Bradyrhizobium diazoefficiens: one gene and its partner. The protein of the gene in region 2 interacts with the protein of the main gene of each other region in a pairwise test. Links are inferred from orthologs where the notes say so. Each region holds a gene or a part of one and is shown on either strand. Other genes may lie near its edges.

Evidence for each region. Proteins that work in one complex are often made in the same cells at the same time.
Region 1: the proteins of JJC00_RS29780 (region 2) and rplK interact in binary tests that used the Escherichia coli proteins (3 or more experiments, as listed by UniProt). The link is inferred for Bradyrhizobium diazoefficiens from one-to-one orthologs.

What each region holds. Positions count from the first base shown.
Region 1 is NZ_CP067102.1:3,600,738-3,606,397, reverse strand. What follows is about bases 1,030-3,910. They hold rplK (50S ribosomal protein L11), read right to left. Parts: upstream 2,744-3,910; coding sequence 2,315-2,743; downstream 1,030-2,314. Other genes in these bases: secE (preprotein translocase subunit SecE), read right to left, coding at 3,437-3,628; nusG (transcription termination/antitermination protein NusG), read right to left, coding at 2,877-3,437; rplA (50S ribosomal protein L1), read right to left, coding at 1,616-2,308. In the rest of the region: rplL (50S ribosomal protein L7/L12), read right to left, coding at 1-364; rplJ (50S ribosomal protein L10), read right to left, coding at 419-937; JJC00_RS16500 (serine hydrolase domain-containing protein), read left to right, coding at 4,199-5,410; JJC00_RS16495 (SDR family NAD(P)-dependent oxidoreductase), read right to left, coding at 5,604-5,660. UniProt on the Escherichia coli protein: Forms part of the ribosomal stalk which helps the ribosome interact with GTP-bound translation factors.
Region 2 is NZ_CP067102.1:6,404,243-6,410,318, forward strand. Bases 1,232-4,132 are described here. They hold JJC00_RS29780 (50S ribosomal protein L11 methyltransferase), read left to right. Parts: upstream 1,232-2,188; coding sequence 2,189-3,076; downstream 3,077-4,132. Other genes in these bases: JJC00_RS29770 (phytoene desaturase family protein), read left to right, coding at 1,232-1,563; JJC00_RS29775 (Flp family type IVb pilin), read right to left, coding at 1,870-2,025; JJC00_RS29785 (hypothetical protein), read right to left, coding at 3,099-3,278; JJC00_RS29790 (aminopeptidase P family protein), read left to right, coding at 3,464-4,132. Outside these bases: more of JJC00_RS29770, read left to right, coding at 1-1,231; more of JJC00_RS29790, read left to right, coding at 4,133-5,290; JJC00_RS29795 (multidrug effflux MFS transporter), read left to right, coding at 5,597-6,076. UniProt on the Escherichia coli protein: Methylates ribosomal protein L11.

The sequences.
Region 1 (5,660 bases), 2.8 Mb from region 2 along the record:
CCTTCGCGCCAGCCTTCTCAAGCTGGACCTTGATCTTCTCGGCTTCGTCCTTGTTCACGCCTTCCTTGACAGGCTTCGGCGCGCCCTCGACGAGGTCCTTTGCTTCCTTCAGGCCCAGGCCGGTGATGGCGCGGACTTCCTTGATGACCTCGATCTTCTTGTCGCCGGCGGCGGCGAGAACGACCGTGAACTCGGTCTTCTCTTCAGCCGGAGCGGCGGCAGCGCCACCACCAGCCGGGCCGGCCACGGCGACGGCCGCGGCAGCCGAAACGCCCCACTTCTCTTCGAGGAGCTTCGCGAGTTCGGCAGCTTCGAGCACGGTGAGGCTCGAGAGGTCGTCAACGATCTTCTGCAAGTCAGCCATTGTTCAGTTTCCTTGAATGTAAGTCTGGTTCGGGTTTGAGTTTTGCGAAGGGCGTCAGGCCGCTTCGCCCTTTGAGGCATGAGCCTGGATGACGCGCGCGAGCTTGCCCGCGGGCGCGTTGGCGAGCTGAGCGAGCTTGGTCGCCGGGGCCACAAGCAGCCCGACGATCTTGGCACGCAGCTCATCAAGCGACGGCAGTGAGGCAAGTGCCTTCACGCCGTCGACATTCAGGACGGTCTTCCCCATCGAGCCGCCAACGATGACGAACTTTTCGTTCGCCTTGGCGAATTCGACGGCGACCTTTGGCGCCGCTACCGGATCGTTCGAAGTGGCGATCACGGTCGGTCCCTTCAGCATGGGGCCGATGGCAACGACGTCAGTGCCTTCAAGAGCAATTTTGGCGAGACGGTTCTTCGAGACCTTCACAGAGGCGCCAGCCTGCTTCATCTGCGTGCGCAGCTTCTGCATCTGGGCAACTGTGAGGCCGGAATATTGAGCAACGACCGCGACGCTCGTGGTCTTGAAGACCCCATTGAGCTGTTCGACCGCTTCTTTTTTTGCCGCTCGTTCCACAGCAAGCTCTTTCCGGTTGGCGGTCATCGCGAAAAGCGGGACCGCCGGGTTGCACCCATCGCCCCACCCAAAACCTGAACCTCAGGGTCAAAACCCATCGGACACGCGCCGGGCGAGACGACAATTCAAAGCCTGCCCTCCGGGAGCTCGTTGGAGCCCACGGCGTGTCGAGGTCCGAACCAAACCCATTCTGCGACCACCTTAAGGTGGAACGCGAAGTGAAATCCGGTCTTCACCCGTCTATGCAGGCCATGCGATTAAGCCATTGAGAAATCGAAATTTCCCGCAGGCGCCTGCAGTCTTGGACAGGACAAGGCCAGCCGGCGAACCGCCTGACCTCTGCCCGCATCCCACCAACCGATGGATTTTCCTTCCTTTTCGGGCAAATCCTCACGGACGTCCTGAAAAGGAATGATCTCCTGCGTGTCGGGTTTTCGGAATGCGTGCACAGACGCGCCAGCCAAGGCCGGCACGTCCGGAAGCGGTTCTTTAACCGCTCTCTGCCCGCTTGCCAAGAGCAAAATTCACACCAGTTCCAATCCGTTGCCGGTGGGGCTTGAGGCGGCCTGACAAGGGCCGATTCAGGCCGATTTGACCCACAAGGTAGCGGCTTGCACAAACGACGAAGGGCGGAATCGGTTGCCCAATTCCGCCCCTCGCCTCGTGCAATTTCCAGACTTAGCCGAGAATGGTACCCGGCTCGACCTTCACGCCCGGGCCCATCGTCGAGGACACCGCAACGCGCTGGATGTAGGTGCCCTTGGAGCCAGCCGGCTTCGCCTTCGAGACAGCATCGGCGAGAGCCTTGATGTTCTCGACCAGCTTCTCCTCGGAGAACGAGGCCTTGCCGACGCCGGCCTGCAGGATGCCGGCCTTCTCGACGCGGAACTCGACCGAGCCGCCCTTGGCGCCCTTGACCGCACCGGTGACGTCCATAGTCACGGTGCCGATCTTCGGGTTCGGCATCAGCCCGCGCGGGCCAAGCACCTTACCGAGACGGCCGACCAGCGGCATCATGTCGGGAGTGGCGATGCAGCGGTCGAAATCGATCGAGCCGTTCTGCACCTTCTCGACCAGGTCTTCGGCGCCGACGACGTCGGCACCGGCAGCCTTGGCTTCATCAGCCTTGGCGCCACGGGCGAACACGCCGACGCGGAGCGTACGGCCGGTGCCGTTCGGCAGGGTCACGACGCCGCGGACCATCTGGTCGGCGTGACGCGGATCGACGCCGAGATTGATCGCGACCTCGATGGTCTCGTCGAACTTCGCCTTGGCGCGTTCCTTGACCATCTTGATGGCGTCCGCGAGCGGGTAAAGCTTTTCGCGGTCAACACCTTCGCGGGCTTTGTTCAAACGCTTTCCGATTGCCATAAGCCCTTACCCCGCCACTTCCAGACCCATCGAACGGGCAGAGCCCTCGACCATCTTCATGGCCGATTCGATAGTGTCGCAATTGAGATCCTTCATCTTCTTCTCGGCGATCTCGCGCACCTGCTCCTTGGTCACCTTGCCGGCCTTGTCACGGCCCGGCGCCTTCGAGCCGGACTGGATTTTTGCAGCCTGCTTGAGGAAGAAGGACATCGGAGGGGTCTTCATCTCGAACGTGAACGAACGATCGGCGTAGATCGTGATCACGACGGGAATCGGGGTGTTCTTCTCTTCCTTCTGGGTCTGGGCGTTGAACGCCTTGCAGAACTCCATGATGTTGAGACCGCGCTGACCAAGCGCGGGACCGATCGGGGGCGAAGGATTCGCCGCACCGGCCGGGACCTGAAGCTTCAGGTATCCGGTCACTTTCTTTGCCATGTATCACTCCTGTTGTGCCGGCCTGGACCGGCGGTTTCAGGTTCGTGGTCTGGGTCGGATGCGGCTGGCAACCGCCCCCTCCCTCCCACGGCCTCTCTTTGCGGGAAGCCTTTCGGCTTCACGCGTGACCCGATCAGACCTTCTCGACCTGACCGAATTCCAGTTCGACCGGCGTGGCGCGGCCGAAGATCGACACCGCGACCTTCACGCGCGAGCGCGCCTCGTCGATTTCCTCGACAACACCCGAGAACGAGGCGAACGGTCCGTCGGCCACGCGCACGTTCTCGCCGATCTCGAACGACACAGAAGCCTTCGGCCGTTCCACACCTTCCTGCACCTGGTGCAGGATGCGCATGGCCTCGGCTTCCGAGATCGGCATCGGCTTGTTCTCGGCGCCGAGGAAGCCCGTGACCTTCGGGGTGTTCTTGATCAGATGAAACGCCTCGTCGGTCAGCTTCATCTTCACCAGCACGTAGCCGGGGAAGAACTTGCGCTCGGCGTCGATCTTGCGGCCGCGGCGCACTTCCGTGACCTTTTCGGTCGGAACCAGCACCAGCTCGAACAGCTCCTCGAGCCCGCGCTGCTTGGCCTGCTCGCGGATCGATTCGGCGACCTTCTTCTCGAAGTTCGAGTAGGCGTGGACGATGTACCAGCGCTTGTCGGTCGATTGGGTTGCAGCGGCTGCTGTTGCCATCAGTGAATGCCCAAAAGGAAGGTGATGAGGTAACGGATGATCTGGTCGGCGGCGAAGAAGAAGATCGAGGCCACGGCGACCATCACGAACACCATGATGGTGGTGATCGTGGTCTCACGACGGGTCGGCCAGGTGACCTTGGCGGTCTCCGAGCGAACTTCCTGCAAGAACTTGAACGGGCTGACTGCCATCGTTTGAGGTCCAACGTCCTTCGCCAGACGCGATTAAAGATTTCAGGGATCCGAACAGCCGCCTGTGGCCCAGCCCTCTGTCTCGAAGGATGAGCCGGAAAACCGGGCTCGATTGTTCGGGGGATTTCAAAGCCGCGCCGGAAATCCGCGTTTAACGGGCCGGCTGCGAGTGCCGGGTAGATACTGCGGATGGGGCCAAAGGTCAAGGCGTGGCGGGGCGGAATGCGTGTGGACCCGGCTCGCGGACGCGATGCGGATCAAGGGCTTATGGGCCCCGCATGATGCACGGTCCGAGCTTTTCGGCCCGCCGCCGTCCTGCCTGTCGATCCTGATTGTCCGGATTAGCTGGCAGGAGTGGCAGGGCTCGAACCTGCGACCCCCGGTTTTGGAGACCGGTGCTCTACCAATTGAGCTACACTCCTACGGACCCTGCGTTGCCGCGGATCAGGGGCGCTTTCAAGCACAGGGGACGGCTCAATTGCAAGGGTGAAGCGCGCTGGCTTCGCTTGTTTGTACCGTGGCTTCCGGGCCAGAGTTCGTTCCCGACAATCATGGGCCCCGGGAGTGAACATGACCGCCACAGCCGCGACCGCGCTGAAAACACGGCCTCTCCCCGAGGCTAAGCCGGAAACGCTGGGTCTGTCGCGGCCCCGCCTCCAGGCGATGTCGGATGCCTTCAAGCGCGAGATCGACAAAGGAACCGTGCCCGGCGTGACCGTGCTGGTGGCCCGCCGCGGCCAGGTCGGCTGGTTCGAGGCGCTCGGCAAGCAGAGCCCGACGGGCTCGACGCCGATGGCGCTTGAGTCGATCTTCCGGATCTTCTCGATGACCAAGCCCATCGTCTCGGTTGGCATCATGGCGCTGGTCGAGGACGGCCACCTCCTCCTCGGCGATCCCGTCGCGAAATTCATTCCGGAGTTCGCCAACCAGAAGGTCGGCGTGGTCAGCGGCGACACGCTGAAGCTGGTTCCGCCGAAGCGGCCGATGACGGTGCAGGACCTGCTGCGTCACACCTCGGGCCTCACCTACGAGCACCAGGGCGACGGCCCCGTGCACAAGCTCTACCAGGAGTCCCGCGTCCGCAGCCGCAAGATCACCAGTGCCGAGCATGCGGCGTTGGTGGCGAGCTTCCCGCTCGTCTGCCACCCCGGCGACGAGTTCAACTACAGCCGCTCCACCGACATCCTCGGCCGCATCATCGAAATCATCAGCGGCAAATCGCTCGGCAGCTTCCTCACGGAACGTATCCTCGCGCCGCTACAGATGACCGAGACCGGATTCTCGACCTCCGAGGCCAACGCCGGTCGGCTCGCCCAGCCGTTCGAAGCCGATCCCTGGACCGGCGACAAGGTCGCGCTCTTCAACATGCTGGAGCAGCCGGTCATGGAGTCCGGCGGCGGCGGTCTCGTCTCAACCACGATGGACTACGCCCGCTTCGCGCTGATGCTGCGCAATGGTGGCACCCTCCATGGCAACAGGATCATCGGCCGCAAGACGCTGGAGCTGATGGCGTCCGATCACCTCGGGCCTCACGTCGTCACCAACGGTACGCTGCTGTCGCCCGGCCACGGTTTCGGCCTCGGCTTCGCCGTGCGCCGCGAGGCCGGCATCGCGCCCTTCCCCGGCAGCGTCGGCCAGTATTTCTGGAGCGGCATTGCGGGGACGTTCTTCTGGATCGATCCGAAAGAGGATCTGTTCACGGTGTTCATGAGCCAGGGCCCGGGCCAACGTGATTTCACGCGGACACTGGTGCGGAATCTGGTGTACGCGGCGGTGGATTGAGGGCAGACCTGCATCCACATTCTCGCTGTCATGCCCCGCGAAGGGGCATCCAGTACGCTGCGACAGATGTGGTGAGATCGAATTCCCTAACGCTGGCCTCTGGGATACTGGATCGCCCGCCTTCGCGGGCGATGACACCTGTGGATGACACCTGTGTATGGGCGAGCTGCGTGCCACACCGCGCGCAATCGCCTCAGCTAATCGTCGCGCCGCCGTCGATCACCATGGTCTGGCCGGTCATGAAGTCGCC
Region 2 (6,076 bases):
ACCTGCGCGGCCTATCTCGCGGCGGCGGGCTTGCGTGTGCATGTGGTCGAGCGCCGCAAGGTGGTCGGCGGGGCGGCGGTCACGGAGGAGTTTCATCCGGGCTTCCGCAACTCGGTCGCGGCCTACACTGTGAGCCTGCTCAATCCGCAGGTCATCAGCGACTTAGGGCTGGCCGAGCAGGGCTTGCGCGTGGTCGAGCGGCGCGCGCAAAATTTTCTGCCTGCGCCCGACGGCAACTATCTCCTCACCGGCGAGGGCCGGACCAAGGCATCCGTCGCGCGGCTCAGCGCGCGCGATGCCGACGCGCTCGACCGGTTTTCGCGCGAGCTCGAGGACATCGCCGACGTGCTGCGGCAGTTCGTGCTGCGCGCGCCGCCGAACCTGCTCGGCAGTTTCGGCATTGGCGCCATCCGCGAGGCCGCGAACGCGTTGACGACGGCCAACATCCTGCGCGGATTGACGCTGGAGCAAAGCCGCAGCCTGCTCGATCTCTTCACCCGCTCCGCCGGCGAGATGCTGGACGAGCGGTTCGAGCATGATCTGGTCAAGGCTCTGTTCGGCTTCGATGCCATCGTCGGTAATTATGCCAGCCCTTACGCCGCCGGATCGGCCTATGTGATGCTGCATCACGCCTTCGGCGAGGTGAACGGCAAGAAGGGCGTCTGGGGCCACGCCATCGGCGGCATGGGCGCGATCACGCAGGCGATGGCGCGCGCCGCGCGGGCTCGGGGCGTCACGATCGATACCGATGCCGGCGTGCGTGAGGTGATCGTCGAGCGCGACCGCGCCGTCGGCGTGGTGCTGGAGAACGGCAGGGCGATCCGCGCAAAATATGTCGCGGCGAACGTCAATCCAAAGCTGCTCTATACGCGGCTCGTCGCGGCCGACGCCCTGCCCCAGGATTTCCTCGCCCGCATCCGCCACTGGAAGAACGGCTCCGGCACCTTCCGCATGAACGTGGCGCTGGACCGCCTGCCCTCCTTCACGGCGCTGCCGGGCGCTGGCGATCATCTCACCTCCGGCATCATCCTGGCGCCGAGCCTCGGCTATATGGACCGCGCGTATCTCGATGCGCGGGCGCACGGCTGGAGCCGTCAGCCCATCGTCGAGATGCTGATCCCCTCGACGCTCGACGACACGCTCGCGCCCGCGGGGCACCACGTCGCGAGCCTGTTCTGCCAGCACGTCGCGCCGGAGCTTCCCGACGGCAAGTCCTGGGACGACCATCGCGAGGAGGTCGCCGATCTCATGATCGCGACGGTGGACAGCTACGCGCCCGGCTTTGGAACAAGCGTGCTCGGACGCCAGATCCTCTCCCCGCTCGATCTCGAGCGGCAGTTCGGGCTGTTAGGGGGCGACATCTTCCACGGCGCGCTGACGCTGAACCAGCTGTTCTCGGCGCGGCCGATGCTGGGCCATGCCGATTACCGCGGCCCCCTCAGAGGCCTCTATCACTGCGGCTCCGGCGCCCACCCCGGCGGCGGCGTCACCGGCGCCCCCGGCCACAACGCAGCACAGGCGATTTTAAGGGATCACCGCGGCCTGTTCGCAAGCCGTGGATAGGTCTGTGGACGGGGTGTGGACAAGCCTGTTGGCAGAGCTGTGGTGAAGCCGTGGAAGGCTGGCGCGACGGCTGGTTCACACCCCCGGGGATCAGGCTGTGGAGAAAGGGCTGGATAAGTCAGGTATGAGCCGGTGGATCGCCCCCCGGAGCATGAGTGGAGCGCCTGTGGGCGCGGCCAGCAATAACGGGCTTCGCTTGCTCCCCAAAACGGCTTCGCCCGCCAGAGGGCAATTCCCCCAGCGGGCGGTCGTCGAAAAAGCCATCTATGAAGAAAGGTGCCCCCGCTGGGAAACGGGAGGCAGAAATTACTTCAAGGAGGTGCTAATCGAAGCAAACTTGTCGTTCAGCGTGGTGCCCAGGCTGTTCACTACGGTGATGATCGCCAGCGCGATACCGGCCGCGATCAGACCGTATTCGATCGCGGTTGCCCCGGACTCATCGGACCAGAATTTCGAAATCATGCGCTTCAAGATTCGCCTCCGTTTCCATTTGAGGGTGTGCTGGTTGGTTCCAACATCCGGAAATCTACGGAGAACAACCTGCGGTCAAGTTAACTGGGAACTGCAAGTTATACGGAAAATTTGGAACAAAAGTTCCAAAAATTGAACCTGACGGAACCCTAGAATGCAGTCTTCCCCCACCTATCGCGCCAGCTTTTCGACCGGCAACGAGGCTGCCGCCAAGCGTGTTGTCGACGTGCTTACTGAAGTGTTTTTCGACGGCGATGCGGCCGTCGCCGCCTTCGAGCGGCCGGACGGAGAATGGGACGTCACGCTGCATTTCGCCGAGGCGCCGGATCAGGAATTGCTGCGCGAACTCGTTGCAACGTCAGCAGGAAATGACATCGCGGCCACGCTTGCCTTCGACACAATCGAGGCCAAGGACTGGGTCAAGGCGAGCCTCGAAGACCTCGTCCCGGTGCCGGCCGGACGATTCGTCGTCCATGGCAGCCATGACCGCGACCGCGTGGCGCCAAACAAGCTCGCCATCGAGATCGAGGCGGCGCTCGCCTTCGGCACCGGCCACCACGGCACCACGCGTGGCTGTTTACTTCTGCTTGACCATGTCCTGAAGCACGCGCGGCCGAAGCGCGTGCTCGACCTCGGTACCGGAACCGGCGTGCTGGGGATCGCGGCGGCCAAGGCGCTGCATCGCGCGGTGCTGGCCTCCGACATCGACCCGCCTTCGGTGCGGGTCGCGGCCGAGAACGCGGCCCTGAACGAAGCCGGTCATGATGTGCGGGTAATCCGGGCCACCGGCTTCGCCGCGCCGGACTTTGCCAAAAGCGGCCCGTTCGACCTGGTGCTGGCCAACATCCTTGCCAATCCGTTACGCCAATTGGCGGGTCCGATGGTCCGGCATCTCGCGCCCGGTGCCCGCGTCATCCTCTCCGGCCTGTTGACCCACCAGGCTCCCGCCGTGATCGCCGCCTACCGCGCGCGCGGCCTCGTGCCGTTGCGGCACCTGCGGATCGAGGGGTGGAGCAGCCTGCTGCTGCGGAAGATGGGGTAAGCCGGCATAGGTGCCGTCGACGCTACTCCGCCGGCTTGTCGTCCTGATGCATCGGGCCCTCGTCCTGCAACGCCCGCCTCGCGCGGCGCTCGGCGACGCGATCCATCATCTGGCTGATGAGGCCGCGCGGCTTCTTCGGTGTCGTTGCGGCGGGCGCGCGGCGCGCCGGCGGCGAAATCTTCTCAAACGTGAACGCTGGCATCGTGTGTCCCCTCGCCGTTGAGATGAACCACTTGCTCGAATTTCCCTGTTATCCGGACGAAGCGCAACAGCCGCACCCTTTACTCCACTCAATTCGAATGGAACATTTTCAAGCACAGTCCATGCCAGATGCGACCCCAAATGCGTCTACATTGCGGACTGATCGCCATGATCCTAAACTGAGCCATGTTCGAAGCGCACTTCCAGACATTCGAAGAGCCCGAGGCCGGCGTCGCATTGGCGGCGCGGCTCGCCGCACTCCGCGAAGAACTCGCCCGCCGCAAGCTGAGCGGCTTCGTCATTCCGCGCGCCGATCAGCAGCAGAACGAGTATGTAGCGCCCTCCGAAGAGCGGCTCGCCTGGCTGACCGGCTTTACCGGCTCGGCCGGGCTCGCCGTGGTGCTGACTCAGGAAGCTGCATTGTTCGTCGACGGCCGTTACACGATCCAGGCGGCCAAACAGGTCGACGCCAAGGCGTGGGCGGTGGAGTCGCTGATCGATCCGCCCCCGGAGAGCTGGGTCTCGGCGCATCTCAAGTCCGGCGATCGCCTGGGATTTGATCCGTGGCTGCACACTTTTGCGGCAGCCGAGCGCCTCTCGGCCGCCTGCGCCAAGGCCGGTGCCGAACTGGTCGCGGTCGACAGCAATCCGGTCGACGCGGTCTGGCAGGACCGGCCGCAGCCACCAGTCGCGCCGGTCGCGATCCACGGCCTGCAATATGCCGGCGTCGCCGAGGCCGAGAAGGTGGCCCAGATCAAGAGCGAGATCGAGAAATTAGGCGCCGACGCGCTGGTGCTGTCGGATAGCCATGCGGTGGCCTGGACCTTCAACATCCGCGGCGCCGACGTCGCGCATACGCCATTGCCGCTGTCCTACGCGCTGGTGCCCAAGGTCGGGCGGCCGACCGTGTTCATCGACCATCGCAAGCTCTCCAACCTCTCGCGTGATCATCTCGAGCAATCCGCCGACGTGCGCGAGCCCGATGCGCTGACGCCGACGCTGATGGCGCTCGCCAAGAGCGGCGCTGCGATTGCGCTCGACAACGCCACCGCAGCCGACGCGCTGAGCCGGTTGATCACGGGCGGTGGCGGCAAGCCGGTGCGCGGCAGCGATCCGATCGCGTTGCTCAAGGCGGTGAAGAACGCGACCGAGATCAAGGGCACGCAGACGGCGCACCGCCGTGACGCAATCGCACTGGCGCGTTTCCTCGCCTTCATCGATCGCGAGGCGCCAAGCGGCAAGCTCACCGAGATCGACGCAGTCGAGGCGCTGGAGACGTTCCGCCGCGACACCGGCGCGCTGAAGGACGTGTCGTTCCCGACCATCTCCGGCACCGGTCCGAACGGCGCCATCGTGCACTACCGCGTCACCCGCAGGAGCAACCGGCGGATCGCGCCTGGCGACCTGCTGCTGATCGATTCCGGCGCGCAGTATGAAGACGGCACCACCGACGTCACCCGCACCATGGCGGTGGGCGAGCCGACGGACGAGATGCGCGACCGCTTCACCCGCGTGCTGCGCGGCCATATCGCGATCGCGCGCGCGGTGTTTCCCGACGGCACCACCGGCGCGCAGCTCGACACGCTGGCGCGGCAATATCTCTGGGCCGCCGGCGTCGATTTCGAGCACGGCACCGGCCACGGCGTCGGCAGCTATCTCAGTGTGCACGAAGGCCCGGCGCGGATCTCGAAGCTCGGCACCACGCCGCTGAAGCGCGGCATGATCCTCTCCAACGAGCCCGGCTACTACAAAACCGACGGTTTTGGCATCCGCATCGAGAACCTCGAACTGGTGGTCGCCGCCGACATCAAGGGTGCCGAGAAACCGATGAACGCGTTCGAGACGCTGACGCTGGCGCCAATCGACCGCCGGCTGATCGACACAGCGATGCTGAACCGCGACGAGCTCGCCTGGCTCAATGCCTACCACGCCCGCGTCCGCACTGAAGTTGGGCCGGCGCTGGATGAGGCGACGAAGGCGTGGCTGGATCAGGCCACGGCGGAGCTGACGTAGCGCCGCGCATGGCGCTACGCGGTTTGCGCAAGGCTGCTTCTCCCGCCCACTGCCGTCATGCCCCGCGAAGGTGGGCATCCAGTATTCCAGAGACGACAAACGTATCCGGAAAAGCCTCGGCGTACTGGATTCCCCGCTTTCGCGGGGAATGACACCGTCTTAGAGGCGCGAGCGACGCGCCCAATCAGGCACCACCGCGCTGTTATTATAACAGTCCCGGAATCGGTATAGCCGCATTCCGAAACGTCGATTTCCGTCTTGTGCAAGCACGCTACAGTCCGATTCGACTTCGAAAGACGGACACACATGCACGGCATGATCAGCAGGCCGCCGGAGGCGGCGACGACAAACATCGCGACCTCGCGCGTGGTGTTGCTGCTGCTGGTCGTCATGACCGGGATCGCGCCGATCTCGCTTTACATTCTGGTTCCGGCGCTGCCCGTGCTGGCGACGACGTTCGGCCGCGACATCTCGATCGCGCAGATGACGGTGTCGCTCTACATGGTCGGCATCGCGCTGTCGCAGCTGATCATGGGGCCGCTGTCGGACAAGTTCGGCCGTCGCCCGGTGCTGCTCTCCGGTCTCGCGCTGATGGTGGCGGCAAGCGTCGCCTGCATCTTCGCAGAAACCCTGCCGCAGCTGATCGCAGCGCGCTTCTTCCAGGCGCTCGGCGGCGCCTCCGGCATGGTGGTGAGTCGCGCCATCATCCGCGACATCTACGAGCGCGACCGCGTCGCCTCCATGATCAGCCTCGTGATCGCAGCCCTGATGATCGGCCAGATGGTG